DNA from 4 places in the Parageobacillus caldoxylosilyticus genome. Region 1 is predicted to be linked to each of the others. Evidence: predicted binding sites of a transcription regulator. Region 1 holds the regulator's gene; each other region holds the start of a gene.
The links. The regulator Rex, encoded in region 1, represses fermentation and respiration genes when NADH is low (regulators of the CRP and FNR family bind a similar motif). The targets are predictions, from matches to a motif close to TTGTGAAATATTTCACAA.
Positions count from the first base shown of each region.

Region 2: the regulator Rex is predicted to act here: its motif matches at 2,303-2,320, upstream of BV455_RS05860 (cytochrome ubiquinol oxidase subunit I).
Region 3: the regulator Rex is predicted to act here: its motif matches at 1,799-1,816, upstream of BV455_RS05045 (DUF2249 domain-containing protein).
Region 4: the regulator Rex is predicted to act here: its motif matches at 2,727-2,744, upstream of pflB (formate C-acetyltransferase).

Region 1 is NZ_CP040553.1:1,454,335-1,458,752, reverse strand. It holds gene BV455_RS07365 (ABC-F family ATP-binding cassette domain-containing protein) at 1-1,012, opposite strand, end outside; gene moaC (cyclic pyranopterin monophosphate synthase MoaC) at 1,132-1,653, shown strand; gene BV455_RS07355 (redox-sensing transcriptional repressor Rex) at 1,643-2,281, shown strand; gene BV455_RS07350 (twin-arginine translocase TatA/TatE family subunit) at 2,298-2,450, shown strand; gene tatC (twin-arginine translocase subunit TatC) at 2,471-3,217, shown strand; gene BV455_RS07340 (YdiK family protein) at 3,220-3,414, opposite strand; gene BV455_RS07335 (CPBP family intramembrane glutamic endopeptidase) at 3,418-4,152, opposite strand.
Region 2 is NZ_CP040553.1:1,150,630-1,155,047, reverse strand. It holds gene BV455_RS05875 (SpoVR family protein) at 1-1,204, shown strand, start outside; partial or broken gene BV455_RS05870 (DUF302 domain-containing protein) at 1,367-1,719, shown strand; gene BV455_RS05865 (YidH family protein) at 1,802-2,179, shown strand; gene BV455_RS05860 (cytochrome ubiquinol oxidase subunit I) at 2,495-3,844, shown strand; gene BV455_RS05855 (cytochrome d ubiquinol oxidase subunit II) at 3,841-4,418, shown strand, end outside.
Region 3 is NZ_CP040553.1:984,422-988,839, reverse strand. It holds gene BV455_RS05055 (nitric-oxide reductase large subunit) at 1-1,530, shown strand, start outside; gene BV455_RS05050 (hypothetical protein) at 1,607-1,759, opposite strand; gene BV455_RS05045 (DUF2249 domain-containing protein) at 1,882-2,115, shown strand; gene BV455_RS05040 (molybdenum cofactor guanylyltransferase) at 2,217-2,804, shown strand; gene BV455_RS05035 (TIGR04053 family radical SAM/SPASM domain-containing protein) at 2,876-3,994, shown strand; gene BV455_RS05030 (MFS transporter) at 4,243-4,418, shown strand, end outside.
Region 4 is NZ_CP040553.1:1,773,862-1,778,279, reverse strand. It holds gene BV455_RS09080 (amino acid permease) at 1-835, shown strand, start outside; gene BV455_RS09075 (IS1182 family transposase) at 948-2,516, opposite strand; gene pflB (formate C-acetyltransferase) at 2,861-4,418, shown strand, end outside.

The DNA of each region.
Region 1 (4,418 bases):
CGACATCTTCAGCGATTAACACGTCATTGCCGCTTTGCCGCTCGATTTCGAAGGAAAACGAGGCAGCTTTTTCGTCCCCGATCGGCTTCTCCATTCTTTCCATTTTTTCGAGCCGTTTTCTTCTGCTTTGCGCGCGCTTGGTTGTCGAAGCGCGGGCAATATTGCGCTGAATAAAATCTTGCAGCTTTGCAATTTCTTCTTGCTGTTTTTCATATAGTTTTCGTTCCCGTTCGTATTCCTCCGCCCGTTGCTCTAGGTAACGGCTGTAATTGCCGCTATACCGCTTTAATGTTGCACGTGACAGTTCGTATACTTGGGTGACTACTTTATCGAGAAAATAGCGGTCATGCGATACAATTAAAATAGCGCCAGGATACGTTTGTAAATATTGCTCCAACCATGTTAATGTTTCGAGGTCTAAATGGTTGGTCGGCTCGTCCAAAATAAGCAAATCGGGCTTCATTAACAGCAATTTTCCGAGCGCCAGCCGCGTTCGTTGTCCGCCGCTTAGCGATTGGACAGGAGTCGTCATATAATCGTACTTAGAAAACTGCAAACCGTGTAAAATGGAGCGAATATCAGCTTCGTATTGGTAACCACCTTGTTCTTTATAGCGCTCTTGCAACGCGTCATAGTCTTTTAATAGTTTTTCATAACGGGAAACGTCTGCAAGCAAATCGGGATCGCCCATTTGCATTTCCATCGCTCGCAATTGCTTCTCCATCGCCTTTAACGGGGCGAATACCGTCATCATTTCTTCCCAAATCGACAACGAAGAGTGAAGCCCGCTGTCCTGGGCAAGATAGCCGATTGTTACTTCTTTTGGTTTAATAATCTCCCCGCTATCGTAAGACATTTCACCGGCAATGATCTTTAATAGGGTCGATTTCCCGGCTCCGTTTCTCCCAACGAGAGCGATACGGTCTTTTGATTGTATTTCTAATTTTATATTCGATAAAATAAGGTCAGCGCCAAAATATTTTGTCAGTTGGTTAACTTGTAAAATGATCATTGTTTTTCACCTCGCGTTTGACAATAATAGTGTAGCGTAAGTGACTTTCTTATCGCAATAAAACGATAAAAGACAGATGACGAAAAATAGTGTATAGTTTATAAGTGGAGGAGATTATGTTGTCATCATTTACCCATTTCAACGAACAAGGCCGGGCAAAAATGGTCGATATTACGGACAAAGAGGATACGGTTCGCATAGCGGTCGCGCAAACAAGTGTGACAGTAAATAAGGAAATTTATGAAAAAATGACAAACCACGCGATCGAAAAAGGGGATGTGCTTGCCGTTGCGCAAGTGGCAGGTATTATGGCAGCGAAAAAAACAGCCGATCTCATTCCAATGTGCCATCCGCTTATGCTAAAAGGTGTCGACATTCAGTTTGCCTGGCATGTCGAAGAAGAAAAAGCGTTGTATCAATTGTTGATTACCGTAACGGTGAAAACGAAGGGAAGCACGGGGGTGGAGATGGAAGCGCTAACGGCTGCCTCTGTATGTGCGCTGACAGTATATGATATGTGTAAGGCGTTAGATAAAGGAATGGTTATTGGCCCAACCTATTTGGTAGAGAAAACAGGTGGAAAGTCAGGACATTATCAACGCGAAAAAAGAAGTGCTGGGGGATTCATCAATGAGCAATGAACAGCCAAAAATTCCGCAAGCAACGGCCAAACGTTTGCCGTTATATTATCGTTTTTTAAAAAATTTACACGCTTCTGGAAAACAACGCGTTTCTTCTGCCGAACTGAGCGAGGCGGTCAAAGTCGATCCTGCGACGATCCGCCGCGATTTTTCCTATTTTGGAGCGCTTGGCAAAAAGGGATACGGATATAATGTCAACTATTTGCTGTCATTTTTCCGGAAAACGCTCGATCAAGATGAGGTAACGGAAGTTGCACTATTTGGAGTCGGGAACTTAGGCACCGCATTTTTAAATTATAATTTTTCGAAAAACAATAATACGAAAATTGTGATGGCATTTGACGTAGATGAAAGGAAAGTCGGTACAGAAGTCGGCGGGGTGCCTGTCTATCATTTGGATGAATTGGAAGACCGTCTTCACGAGGGGATTCCAGTAGCGATTTTAACGGTGCCGGCCCATGTCGCTCAGTGGATTACCGACCGTCTTGTCCAAAGAGGAATTAAAGGAATTTTAAATTTTACACCAGCGCGCTTAAACGTACCCAAGCATATTCGCGTCCATCATATTGACTTAGCGGTCGAATTGCAGTCGCTCGTTTATTTTTTGAAAAACTACCCGCTTGAATAAAAGGAGAGAATGAAACGTGAAATATTTATTAATCGTGCTTGTCATTTTATTATTGTTTGGAACAAAAAAACTTCCGGAATTGGGCAAGTCGCTCGGTCAATCGCTCCGCGAATTTAAGGATGCGACGAAAGGATTAGCCGATGAGGATGAAAAAAAAGCCGACCAATGATGAGTTAGGATGGTTGACATATGAACGATAAAGAAATGTCGGTGTATGAGCACCTAGGAGAGTTGCGAAAACGGCTTATCATTGTTCTTGTTTTTTTTGGCATTGCTTTGATAGGAAGCTTCTTTTTTGTAGAACCGGTCATTTTATATTTGCAGCGGACGGATGAAGCAAAAGAATTGACGATGAATGCGTTTCGTTTGACAGATCCGATCAAAATTTATTTTCAGTTTGCTTTTGTCATTGCCTTTGTTCTTACTGCTCCGGTTTTGCTTTATCAACTTTGGGCGTTTGTCAGTCCGGGATTGTATGAAAAAGAGCGAAAGGTCACTTTAAGTTATATCCCCATTTCGATTGTTCTCTTTTTCGCTGGCGTTAGTTTTGCGTATTTTGTTTTATTTCCGTTTGTCGTTCGCTTTATGCAAAATTTGGCGGAACGCCTGGGTATTCATCAAGTCATCGGTATTAATGAATATTTTGAATTTTTGCTTCAGCTCATCTTGCCGTTTGGCATTGTCTTTCAGCTGCCGGTAGTAGTGATGTTTTTCACAAGACTTGGTTTGATTACACCGATGTTATTGATCAAAATACGAAAATACGCTTATTTGGCCTTGCTGATTGTAGCTGCGGTCATTACGCCGCCGGATGTATTATCGCAAGTCATCGTGATGATTCCGCTTTCGATTTTATATGAGGCAAGCATTTGGATTTCCAAGATGGCTTACCGCAAAGTGCTATTGGCGCAACAGGAACAAGAAAACCTCCCGTGAAATCAAACGGGAGGTTTATTGCGAAAGTGGAGTGCGAATAGACGTATTGCTGCTCCAAAATCAAGCGTAGCCAGGATGGCAAGGAAGATCGTGAAAAAGTTCCAAATCGTATCTTTTGCACTTTGAATGGACAAGTAAGTAAATAGCACTCCCATCAGAAAATAGAAAAAACCAAATTGTAATGGCGTCCCTTTCATTGTTTAAAAGCCCCCAATAATGAGTTGTATCTGCTCTGTCTGCCGCATTATTTTTTCAATTTCATCGGCAAACAATGTTTGTATGACGACCACGAACGTATTCATGGTAACATGGGCGAAAATCGGAACGAAAATGCGTCCCGTTTTCGCATAAAGAAAGGCAAACGTAAATCCCATTGCTGCGTACAAGAGCAGGTGTTCGAGTTCCATATGGACGATGGCGAATAAAAGCGAACTAACTAGCGCGGAAATGAAGAAGTTGTATTTTTGATATAGCGTTCCAAAAATAATTTTACGAAAAATTATTTCTTCTAAAATCGGACCGATAATGGAAGTCACGACCATTAATAAAGGGGTGACTTGAATGATTTCAACAATTCGTTTTGTGTTTTCCGAGCCTGGTTCGATACCAAGCAAACGCCATTCAACATTAGCGGCAAGGCTTTGGGCAAAGAGCGACAAAAAGACGCCGCTGACCGCCCACATCCAAGCGACGGGCAAAGAAACGCGATGACGAGTATGCCGTTGTTTTATATCCTCACGCAAGAAAAAGATAATAATAAAAAACGCAATAGCAAAGCTAATGACCGCCCAATAGCCAGAGGCGAGCTTTGCGGCAACGAGTTTATTTTCGACATGTTTTCCCACGCCGAGAAAGCGCAAAAGCGGAACTCCTACAATACCAGACAGTTGCATGATGATATACGTAATAATGACATACCAATATTGTCGTTTCAAGGAAACTAACCCCTTTGCCAACAAAATAGTGATACTTCCCGTATTTTAGCACATCTTTTGCAAAAATATAAAAAAATTGATTGCCGCCGTTTATCGATCATGGAAATGTGAAATACTTGAAAAGGGTATAGAAGGAGTAAAGAAAAGCAGTTATTTTTTTTGTATTTCCTACTTGCAAAAAAAGGAGAAGTTCATTAATATTATAAGTGTGTTAGCACTCGATTAAGATGAGTGCTAATAAGAACGGCGAAAATTATTGTTAAGGA
Region 2 (4,418 bases), 300 kb from region 1:
CAAAATTTATGAGTTGGTGATTAATTCTGACCCGTGTTATGCGTTTTTGTTAGATACGAATACGTTAATCCAAAACAAACTAATTGTCGCTCATGTGCTGGCGCATAGCGACTTTTTTAAAAATAACGTGCGCTTTAGCAATACAAAGCGCGATATGGTCGAAAGCATGGCAGCCACCGCCGAGAGAATTAAACATTACGAACACCAATATGGAAAATTGGAAGTAGAAAAGTTTTTAGATGCGGTATTGGCGATTCAAGAGCATATCGACCCGTCACTGCTTCGTCCAAAACTATCGTGGACGTGGGAAGATACGGAAGTATATGAAGAGGAAGAACCGCCAAAAAGAGCGACGCCATATGACGATTTATGGAGTCTTGATGAAAAAGATCGCCCAGCTCCGCCTCCGCGCAAAAAGCGCAGGAAGTTTCCGCCGCAGCCGGAAAAAGACGTATTGTTGTTTATTGAGGAGTATAGCCGTGAACTGGAAGACTGGCAGCGCGATATTTTAACGATGATGCGCGAAGAGATGCTCTATTTCTGGCCGCAACTTGAGACGAAAATCATGAATGAAGGCTGGGCAACGTATTGGCATCAGCGCATTTTGCGGGAAATGGACTTAACAAGCGACGAGGCGATTGAATTTGCGAAATTAAACGCGAATGTTGTACAGCCGTCGCGCACAGGAATTAATCCGTACTATTTAGGATTGAAAATTTTTGAAGACATTGAAGAGCGTTGGAACAACCCGACGGAGGAAATGAAAAAACGTGGGGTGAAGCCGGGATCGGGCCGCGAAAAAATTTTCGAAGTGCGCGAATTGGAATCCGATATTTCGTTTTTGCGCAATTATTTAACGAAAGAGTTAGTAATGCGCGAAGATATGTATTTATTCCAAAAGCAAGGAAAAGAGTATAAAATTGTTGATAAAAGCTGGGAGCACGTTCGCGATCAGCTCGTGAGCATGCGGGTCAATGGCGGGTTTCCGTACATTACGGTCAATGACGGGGATTACATGCGCAATGGCGAACTATATTTAAAGCATTGGTATGAAGGAATTGAATTAGACATCAAATATTTAGAAAAAGTGCTTCCGTATATTTATCAGCTATGGGGGCGTCCTGTTCATATGGAAACGGTGGTGGAAGAGAAGCCGATTTTGTTTACGTATGACGGGAAAATGGTGCATCGGAAATATATATGATCCGTGACATAAAGCTGCTCTGAAGGCAGCTTTTTTTATTTGTTTACAGTTGCGTTCGCTTGTATACCATAAAAAACAGTAACAGTGGCTAGGAACGGAAAAAAGGAAATGGTTCCATTAGACAATCAAACTGCGAATCGGAACGGATGAAGCGATCAAAGCATGGAGGAAAGTTTAGGCAAAGAGGGATTTGGCGTGTTATGGAAATTTTAGCAAACGGAAAAATTACAAAAAAAAGATTCGATTTTTCTCATCCATTCGTTATTTTGGAAGTATGTAATCCAAAAGAAGCCGCACGTGTTCTTTCAGAAAATAGATTAGTTGGATACTTTTTGCCATGTAAAATAGTCGTTTATAAAGAGAATAGGACACCAAAAATTGGCATGCCAAAACCTACCTTGTTCATGAACATGGCAAATGATAAATCATTAAAAAGTTTAGCCGAAGATATCGAAAAAAGGCTAATAGCTTGCCTCAACGAATGTCGATTATCATTGACTCCCATCCTCTTATAGTAGACAGCTTGACGGAAAGGTTAGTATACTATAGGGGGTTTTTATTTGTCAACAATGTTTATGGAAGAAAGGTGTGTGGGAAATGAAGGAGAAAGCGCAAGCACCAACGGAGGACTCCAAATATATTCAACAGCATCTCGCCAATGAGCGTACGTTTTTAGCGTGGATTCGAACGGCTATCGCTATAACAGGAATTGGATTTCTCATCATTAACTTGCATATCAAATCGTCCCATCATTCTTTATCCAACATGGCAGTGCAAATGATTGGAACGTTGTCTGTCGTAACGGGAGTGTGTACGGTTGTTTTTGCCACTATTAGCTATTTCCAAAAAGCAAGGCAAATTAATGAACAAACATTTCGTACCGCTCGTTTTCTTATTTGGTTTTTAGCACTTTTAGTGTTATTTGTCACACTGTTGTTTGGTTATTATTTTTTTGTTTCTTTGTATAAAGCATAAGAAAATGGTTATCATCATTGTCGATGGTAACCATTTTATTTTTGGGATCGATAAGCATAATGGATAAAAAATTGTATGGTATAAAACATTTTTACCTTTATAACTCTGTTAATCATGACAAATTTGTGAAAAACATCACAATTTCAGTATCTTGTTAAATTGTTGACAAAATAAATAAGAGCAAGAGGAATCAAAGGAGGAAAAAATGTGTGGAAACGCCAAGAAAAATGGCTTGTGATGGTTAGTTTTTTTGTTGCAGTGATTATGCTTCTGTCGATGGTTGGCAGATTGTTTTCATAAAGGGAGGATATTGCGATGTGGAAATATGATCCAGTTCTGTTTAGCCGAGTACTTACGGAACTGACGCTGACGTTCCATATTATTTATGCAACGATCGGTGTCGGCGTCCCGTTAATGATTGCGATTGCTCAATGGGTAGGCATCCGCAAAAACGATGAACATTACATTTTGCTGGCGCGGAGATGGACGCGCGGCTTCGTCGTTACGGTAGCCGTCGGCGTTGTGACGGGAACGGCGATCGGATTGCAGCTGTCGTTATTATGGCCGAACTTTATGCAACTTGCAGGTCAAGTTATCAGTCTGCCGCTGTTTATGGAGACGTTTGCCTTCTTTCTTGAAGCGATTTTCCTTGGCATTTATTTATATACGTGGGATCGATTTGAAAATCAGAAAAAACATTTGTTGCTGCTTATTCCGGTTGCCATTGGTTCTTCGGCATCAGCAATGTTTATTACGATGGTAAACGCGTTTATGAATACTCCGCAAGGTTTTGAATTGAAAAACGGAGTCATCACAAATATCGAGCCGCTTGTGGCAATGTTTAATCCAGCGACGCCGACGAAAGTGGCGCACGTCTTGGCGACAGCCTATATGACTTGTGCTTTTGTCTTGGCGTCCATCGCCGCTTGGCATTTAATGCGAGGCAACCGCCATATTTATCACAAAAAAGCACTACATTTAACGATGAAAACAGCTTTGATTTTTTCACTTGCAAGTGCACTTGTCGGCGATTTATCCGGCAAGTTTTTAGCCGAGTACCAGCCGGAAAAATTAGCGGCGGCGGAATGGCACTTTGAAACGAGCACCCATGCGCCGCTTGTCTTGTTCGGGACGCTTGATGAAAACAACAATATAAAAAATGCGCTTATTATTCCAAACGCATTAAGCATTTTGGCGCATAATCATCCCGCCGCGGAAGTAAAAGGATTAAACGAATTTCCGAAGGAGGAAACGCCCCCGCTTTACATTCACTATTTATTTGATTTAATGGTGACGCTTGGCGTGTTTCTTACCGTTGTAGCGGCGGTTTATTGGCTTGGAAAAATATTTAAGTGGAAGTTTGTCGTGAAAAAATGGTTTTTCGGTCTGTTGGTAGCCTCCGGTCCACTTTCGATGCTGGCGATTGAAGTGGGATGGTATCTTGCCGAAGTCGGCCGGCAGCCGTGGATTTTGCGCGGTTATATGAAAACGGCGGAAGCGGCGACATCGTCAGCGCATGTCGATACGATGCTCATTTTATTTTCGATCTTGTATCTTATTTTAGGAATCGCGAGTGCGGCGGTGCTGATTAACATGTTCCGCAAAAACCCAGTCGAACGGGAGTTGGCGGAACGTTCAGGCCAGCAGGAGGTGATGGCGGAATGACGTTGGAGATTGTTGGCATTTCTGTTTTATGGCTGTTTTTGTTCGGATACGTTATAGTCGCCTCGATTGACTTTGGTGCTGGATTTTTCAGCGCATACAGCGATTTTGCCAAGAAAAAGCATATTTTGCATAAAATTATCCAGCGCTATCTTTCCCCGGTATGGGAAGTGACGAACGTGTTTCTCGTCTTTTTCTTCGTCGGCATCGTCGGCTTTTTCCCGAAAACTGCCTATTATTACGGCTCGATTTTGCTCGTTCCTGCCAGCATTGCCATTGTGCTTTTGGCGATCCGCGGGTCGTATTATGCGTTTCATACGTATGGCGGGACGGAAAGAAATTGGTATTTGCTTGCCTACGGGCTAACAGGGCTGTTTATTCCGGCGTCACTGTCGATTGTGCTGACGATTTCGGAAGGAGGATTTGTGGAGAAAAGCGGGGAAAAACTTACTTTATTATATAAAGAGCTGTTTGTCAGCCCGCTTACTTGGAGTATTGTGTTGTTAAGCATTACGAGCGTTCTCTATATTTCCGCTACATTTCTAACATATTACGCCAATGAAGCGGGGGATATGCA
Region 3 (4,418 bases), 470 kb from region 1:
ATGCAGGAAGCATATAAAGAAGGGCAATTCCCGGTTATCGATTTGCGTAAGCAGCCTTTGACTTCTTCGCAAGTGAAATCAGGAAAATACTTTGCGATTGTTGCTGTGCTGTTTTTCGTTCAATCGATGTTTGGTGCGTTGCTTGCCCATTATTATGTAGAGCCAGACAGCTTTTTCGGCATCAAATGGATTCATGATTTATTGCCGTTTAACATTGCGAAAGGCTACCATTTACAGTTAGCGATTTTCTGGATTGCGACATCATGGCTGGGCATGGGGATTTTTATCGCGCCGCTTGTCGGCGGACATGAACCGAAAAAACAAGGGATTCTCGTTGATATTTTGTTCTGGGCCCTCGTTGTTCTTGTCGGCGGCAGCATGATCGGCCAATGGCTCGGTGTGAACGGATATTTAGGAAACAGCTGGTTCTTGCTTGGCCATCAAGGATGGGAGTACATTGAGCTTGGCCGCATTTGGCAAATCATCTTGGTAGTGGGCATGCTCATTTGGCTGTTTATCGTCTTTCGCGGCATTAAGAGCGGCTTAAAACGGGAGAGCGATAAAGGCGGATTAATTCACTTATTGTTCTACTCGGCGATTGCGGTGCCGTTCTTTTACATCTTTGCGTTCTTTATGAAACCGGACACAAACTTTACGATGGCCGATTACTGGCGCTGGTGGATTATCCACTTGTGGGTGGAAGGAATTTTTGAAGTGTTTGCGGTTGTTGTAATCGGCTTTTTGTTGGTGCAAATGAAACTTGTCACAAAAAGCTCTACAGTAAGAGCGTTATATTTCCAATTTACGATCTTGCTTGGCAGCGGGGTCATTGGAATTGGCCACCACTATTATTACAACGGTTCGGCGGAAATATGGATTGCGCTTGGTGCCGTCTTCTCGGCGCTCGAAGTCATTCCGCTTACATTGCTTATTTTAGAAGCATATGAGCAATACAAAATGATGCGCGACGGCGGCGTCAACTTCCCTTATAAGTCGACGTTCTGGTTTTTGATTTCTACAGCGATTTGGAACCTAGTCGGCGCCGGTGTTCTTGGATTCCTCATCAATTTGCCAGCCGTAAGTTATTTCGAACACGGACAATTTTTAACGCCGACTCACGGCCATGGGGCGATGATGGGAGTATACGGCATGTTCGCCATTGCGGTGTTGCTGTATTCGCTGCGCAATATCGTCAAGCCGGAAGCATGGAACGATAAATGGTTAAAATTCGCATGCTGGATGCTCAATATCGGGCTTGCAGGGATGATTGCAGTGACGCTATTGCCAATTGGTATTCTGCAAATAAAAGAAGCGTTTGAACATGGCTATTGGGCATCGCGTTCTCCAGCGTTTTTACAACAGGATCTTGTACAAACCTTGCTTACGATCCGTGCCGTTCCAGATACGATTTTCTTAATTGGTGTCATTGTGATGATGGTGTTCAGCGTCAAATCGCTATTCCATTTGCGCAAACCGACACACGGTGAGGAAGAAGCGCTTCCGGTGGTCGATTTAACCAAAGAAGAATAAATAAAAAAGAATCACAGCACAAATCGCTGTGATTCTTTTTATCTTCGTATGATAGCGCTTTCTATCTTGTTCGTTGTTAACTCTTCTTCGCTTCTTCTTTTTCTTCGTAACATTGAAAACAATACAACGTTTCTTTTTCATCGCTAATGATGCCGTTTAAAAACCCATGCAAACAATGTATCGGTTTGCCGCACTGCGAACAAAAGCCAACAAGCTCTTCCAACATCATTTCTCCTTTCATAAACGATTGAAAATTATCATTCGTAAGTTGTGATGTTCATCACTACGACAAACGACAAAAGCGATTATGATGTGTATATAATTCATTATACTATAAAGGAGGCAACAATTATGAGTCAATTTGCTGCAAAAATTCATGCGCCTGATTATGAACCGCGCGAAAGACATCCTGCGATCTTTCGTTTATTCGATAGCCTGAAGCCAGGTGAAGTGATGGAATTAACAAACGATCATGATCCGCGTCCGCTGCATTATCAGTTTATGATGGAACGTCCAGATCAATTTACTTGGGAGTACTTAGAAGAAGGACCGGAAATTTGGCGAGTTGCCATCGGCAAAAAATAAATCAGATTTTTAGAAAAGATTCCCGAAAAATTACGGGAATCTTTTCTTTTCGCTGCCTTCATGATACAGTGAAACAAAGAGTTGGAGAAAGGGGACAGACGGTGAAAGGAATGACAGGGGTTGTTCTTGCAGGGGGTCAGTCGCGGCGTTTTGGCAGCCCGAAAGCGTTTGCCAAGTTTAAAGGAAAATATTTTTTTGAAATTGCTGTAGAAACATTACGCACAGTGGCAGAGGATATTTATATTGTTAGTCATCCTTCACTAGTAGACTGTTTTCGGCAAAAGACAGTGGAAAAAGTGATCATGGACGATGAACGGTATCGTGGGCAAGGGCCGCTGGCGGGAATCTATACGGTTATGAAAAAAAGCGAAGCGGAATGGATATTTGTGCTTCCGTGCGATATGCCGTATATGCGGCCGGAAGTTGCGGAAAAACTTGCTAAATATGCGAACGAGAAGTTTGATGCGATTATATGCGCGCATTTCGGCCGAATTCAGCCGTTAGTTGGCATGTATCATCGACGGACATTCGAGCAAATCGAAAAGCTGCTGCAAGCAAAGGATAACAGAATGAAGTCGTTGCTTCATCGTTGTCATGTTCGCTATGTGACGGAGCAAGATTTTTGGGAAAATGAGATCGTATTTCGCAATGTAAATAAACCGAATGAGTTTGACGATATTGTGACATAAATCGCTTTGTGATATATGTCACATGAGTGTTTCCCCCTATGCAGTACAATGAAAGCAAGGAGGGGAACATAGTGAGGGACTTTAACGAAAATCCGTTTATTGTGATTTGGGAATTAACAAGGGCATGTCAATTAAAATGTCTTCATTGCCGGGCCGAGGCGCAATACCATCGCGATCCGCGCGAATTGACATTTGAAGAAGGGAAAAAGTTAATTGATGATATATATGAGATGGATCAGCCGCTTCTCGTGTTTACCGGCGGGGATCCGCTCATGCGTCCGGATGTATATGATCTTGCGAAATATGCGATTGACAAAGGCCTTCATGTTTCAATGACGCCGAGCGCGACACCGAACGTGACAAAAGAAGCAATTCGAAAAGCGAAGGAAGTTGGGCTTTCCCGTTGGGCGTTTAGTTTGGACGGGCCAAACGCGGAAATTCATGACCATTTCCGCGGAACGCCTGGTTCCTTTGATTTAACGATCAAAGCGATTGAATATTTGCATGAGCTTGATATCCCGGTGCAAATTAACACCGTTATTTCCCGTTACAATGTTCATGCCCTTGATGAAATGGCAGAGTTGGTTGAAAAACTAAAATGTGTGCTTTGGAGCGTCTTTTTCCTTGTACCGACCGGGCGGGGAAAAGAATCGGACATGATTTCCCCGGTAGAGCATGAAAAAGTGTTTCGCTGGCTTTATGAAACGAGCAAGCGCGTCCCGTTTGACATAAAAACAACGGCAGGACAGCATTACCGCCGTGTTGTTTTGCAAGCGAAAATGCGGGAAAATCAAATAGCCAGCGACGGAATCCGCTATGAAGACGTGCTGGCCAAAGGGCTGACCGGTCAAGTCGACGGTCTTGGCCGTGCGCCAAAAGGAGTCAACGACGGCAACGGATTTGTTTTTATTTCTCATATTGGTGATGTCTATCCGAGCGGACTGCTTCCGGTAAAAGCCGGAAACGTCCGGGAAACGCCGCTCGCGGAAATTTACCGGAATTCGCCGATTTTCCAAGACTTGCGCAGCCCTGATAAATATAAAGGAAAATGCGGCGTATGCGAATTCCGCTACGTTTGCGGCGGCTCGCGCTCGCGGGCGTATGCTGTTACCGGCGATTACTTAGAAAGTGAACCGTATTGCGTATACATTCCAAAAGCATTGCGGCAAAAAGGCAAGCGTTTATCTTAATCACCATGTTCACTGGCTCTCTTTTATGGGAGCCAGTTTTTTATTTACGCGTTCACAGAAATGGTTTTCTAGGCATGTTTATAAATAAACAGGAAATGATAAAGATGGAAATCCACTTTTTACAATTATGTGACACTACCAAAAAATGTGATGAAATTCACAAACATTCTTTTTTCATTTCCGTATGATGGACACAAAAGCAGATAAATTTAATTATATGGCTGTGATCAAAAAGGAGGATTTTCGTAATGAATAAGCAAAAAGCACTTTTACCGATCACAACGTTGGCGATGACGTTTGCGTTTGCCGTATGGGCTGTATTTTCTCCGTTGGCGAATACATTCCAAGAAATGTACGGACTAACATCGACACAAAAAAGCATTTTAGTGGCGATCCCGGTGCTGCTTGGTTCTATCATGCGCAT
Region 4 (4,418 bases), 320 kb from region 1:
CAGCAACCTTTGGAAACATGGCGGATTTTTTCCGAACGGCATTACCGGCGTATTAATGTCCTTGCAAATGGTAATGTTCGCTTATTTAGGAATTGAAATGCTCGGCGTCACAGCCGGCGAAGTGAAAAACCCGGAAAAATCGCTCACCCGGGCCATTAACACCGTATTTTGGCGCATTTTAATTTTCTATGTTGGTGCATTGTTTGTCATTATGTCGATCTATCCATGGAATGAAATCGGACAAAAAGGAAGCCCATTTGTGCTGACGTTTGAAAAAATCGGCATTCACACTGCTGCAGGGATCATCAACTTTGTCGTGTTAACCGCGGCCTTGTCTTCCTGCAACAGCGGCATCTTTAGCACCAGCCGAATGCTCTTTAACCTTGCTGAACAAAAGGAAGCGCCGCCTTCTTTCGCCAAATTGACAAAACGCGGCATTCCTGGAATCGCACTGATCGTCACAGCCATCGCAATGCTGTTTGGCGTTTATTTAAACTATGTTTCCGAAAAAGTATTTCAATGGGTAACGAGCGTTGCCACATTCGGCGCGATTTGGACATGGGCGATTATTTTGCTGGCGCAATTGCAGTTCCGCAAACAATTAAGTCCAGAAAAACAACAACAATTAAAATATAAAATGCCGCTTTACCCTTACAGCTCTTATGTTGCTCTCGCCTTCCTCATCGGAGTTACCGCTTTAATGGGCTACTTCAAGGATACGCGAATCGCGCTCTACATTGGACCAGCCTGGCTTATCTTGCTCGTTGCCGTCTACTATGCAAAAGGCATGCATAAGCGTCATGTCCGCGCTTCTGAGGAAAAACAAGTCAGCTAAACAACCATGAGGCTGTCTCAAAAGGTCGTTAAACCGACCTTTTGGGGACAGCCTCTGTTTCTTTTCTTTACTATTTGGTTATTTATTCCTTTTTTGAAGCAGGAATTTCTCCTTATTTCTGAATTTTATCCTGTTTTTTCTTTGTTGGATCGGTTGTGGCCGCCCACTTTCTCAAATTGTGAGCAGCACAAATAAGCCCCCATTCCAAGGTAATTTTTGGGAGCCCTCTTAACAAAAAGCGCTGAAATTGCTGGTTGTGCTTGATTTGCCCAAACACCGGCTCGTTTTCGATTTGTCGTTTTCGGTACGTCGCCGCCCCTTCTTCCGTGGACAGCCGTTTACGGATCTCTTGCCGTTGTTGTTGATTTTTCAAGGAAACGCGGATGGTTTTCGTGTCTTTGCCTTTGGCGCATGTCGCCTGAAACGGACATCCGGCACAAGCCGTACAACGATACGTCCGTTTGACGGTAACGTACCCGTTGTCGGTCGTTTCCTTCCGTTCATACACAAACACCAACCGTTCCCCTTTAGCGCAAATCCACTCATCCAGCTCCTCATCATACGTCATGTTCTCGATTCGGCCGATCTCCTTCGCCCACGCTTTCGTTTGTTCCCGATCTAACGTGTTGTACTTGATCAGGGCGACTATCTTCTTTTTCTCACAGTACGTGTAGTTCTCCTCACTCCCATAGGCGGAATCCGCAATGGCTTGTTTAGGCATTGGACGCCCATAGGCGGCCAATTGCTCCAAATGCGGAATGAAACATCCGGCATCCCCTGCCCGTTGATGCACGCTAAATCCAGTGATGAATTGGTTCTCTGTCCCAATCTGCACATTGTACCCCGGTTTGAGCTGGCCATTTTTCATATGGTCGTCCTTCATCCGCATAAACGTGGCATCCGGATCCGTTTTCGAAAAACTGTTCCGTTCGCCTAATCTTTCTTTGTATTCTTCATATTTTTTCTTACGGGGGAGAAGATCTTGTTCCAATTGCCGTTTGGCTTTCTTTAACGTACGATTCTTCGGCTCTTTCTTTAGGCGCTCTTCCACTTGTTCGATGACGGCTTCGATCCTTTCGGACGTGATCGGTGAAGCTTCCAGCTTTTCTTGAAAATCCCCCTCTTGTTCCGCCTCTTCATCTTCTTTCGTCACCTGTTCGATCGAGGCAACGATTTTCCGGAATTTCTCCTCCAGTTTCTGATCGTACTTTTCCGTTGATTTGCGCCAAACGAATGTATATCGGTTGGCATTGGCCTCGATTTTCGTTCCATCCAGAAAATAATCCTCTAACTTGACCAACCCTTCTTGACGCAGAAGATCGACAATGGAGAAAAACGTTTCGTAAATGATGTCCTTCATCCGTTCCGACCGAAATCGGTTGATCGTGCGAAAATCCGGTGTTTGATGGCCGGATAGCCACATAAAGTAAATGTTTTCTTTCAACTGCTTGGCGATTTGGCGAGAGGAGTAGATCCGATTGGCGTAGGCATACAGGATGACTTTCAACATCATTTTCGGATGATAGGCTGGACGCCCTCCGCCAGGATAGAGGGAAACGAACAGAGCCGGATCCATTTTTTCCACTGCCAGATCCACAATCCGGCAAAGATGATGTTTGGGAATGAAAATTTCAAGATCCATTGGCAAAATGAGTTGATCTCGGTTATAATAAATGTACATAAGAAAACCGTCCTTTCTTTGGTAGGGTTGTGGTGACTCTATTATACCAAAAGAGGAACGGTTTTCTTCTTTTTTATCCAAAAAAGTGTCCCAAAAGCGAACGCTATGCGAACACTTTTGGGACATCCTCATTTTTTTTCACACCCTTCTTCATATTTATTGTTTCTTTTTCTCGATCTGTTACATCGTTATATCATCATTCATTTCATATTGCTCAATATTTCACAAACTATTCAATAATAGATGGTTATAGTCATCAAAAAATGTAGTATTGTATAGACAAAAGCTGTTATATCATTTTTATCAGCCTGTTATATTTACAGGTGATTGGGAGGGGATCTGTTATGAAACAAACCACTGTTGTATTAGACCCTTGGCGAAATTTTAAAGGGTCAAAATGGAAAAAGTCCATTAATGTCCGTGACTTTATTTTAAACAACGTAACCGTTTACTATGGGGATGAATCATTTCTAGAAGGACCTACAGAAGCAACGAAAAAACTATGGGAACAAGTGATGGAATTGTCGAAACAAGAGCGAGAAAAAGGCGGCGTTCTCGATATGGACACATCTGTTGTTTCGACCATCACTTCCCATGGACCAGGTTATTTAAACAAAGACTTAGAAAAAATCGTTGGTTTTCAAACAGATAAACCGTTTAAGCGCGCATTAATGCCGTTCGGCGGCATCCGTATGGCACAGCAATCATGCGAAGCATACGGCTATAAAGTAAGCGACGAAATAAAAAAAATTTTTACGGAATACCGCAAAACACATAACCAAGGTGTATTTGATGTTTACACCGAAGAAATGAAATTAGCGCGCAAAGCAGGGATCATTACTGGTCTTCCAGACGCGTACGGACGCGGCCGCATTATTGGCGACTATCGTCGTGTAGCATTATACGGCGTCGATCGTCTGATTGAAGAAAAACAAAAGGATTTGAAAAATACCGGCGCAAGAACGATGACAGAAGACATTATCCGTCTTCGCGAGGAAATTGCTGAACAAATTCGCGCGTTAAACGAATTGAAACAAATGGCATTAAACTACGGTTACGACATTTCCAAACCAGCGCGAAACGCACACGAAGCATTCCAATGGCTCTATTTCGCTTATCTTGCCGCTATTAAAGAACAAAACGGCGCAGCGATGAGCTTAGGACGTGTTTCTACCTTCTTAGATATTTATATCGAACGCGACCTACAAGAAGGTACACTAACAGAAAAAGAAGCACAAGAACTTGTCGACCATTTCGTGATGAAATTGCGCCTCGTCAAATTCGCAAGAACGCCGGAATATAACGAACTATTTAGCGGCGACCCAACATGGGTAACAGAATCGATCGGCGGAATGGCTATCGATGGCCGCCCATTAGTAACGAAAAACTCGTTCCGCTTCCTTCATACGTTAGATAACTTAGGACCTGCGCCAGAACCAAACTTAACGGTACTTTGGTCGAAACAATTACCGGAAGCGTTCAAAGAATATTGCGCGAAAATGTCGATAAAAACAAGCTCGATTCAATATGAAAACGACGACTTAATGCGCGTTGAATTTGGCGATGACTACGGAATTGCCTGCTGTGTATCGGCGATGCGAATCGGTAAACAAATGCAATTTTTCGGAGCGCGCGCCAACCTTGCGAAAGCATTGTTATATGCAATTAACGGCGGCGTCGATGAAAAATTAAAAATTCAAGTTGGCCCTGAATTTGCGCCAATTACCTCCGAATATTTAGATTACGATGAAGTCATGCGTAAATTTGATCAAGTGCTTGAATGGCTTGCCGAACTTTATATTAATACACTTAATGTCATCCATTACATGCACGACAAATATTGTTACGAACGAATGGAAATGGCGCTTCATGATACCCACGTTTTACGTACAATGGCAACTG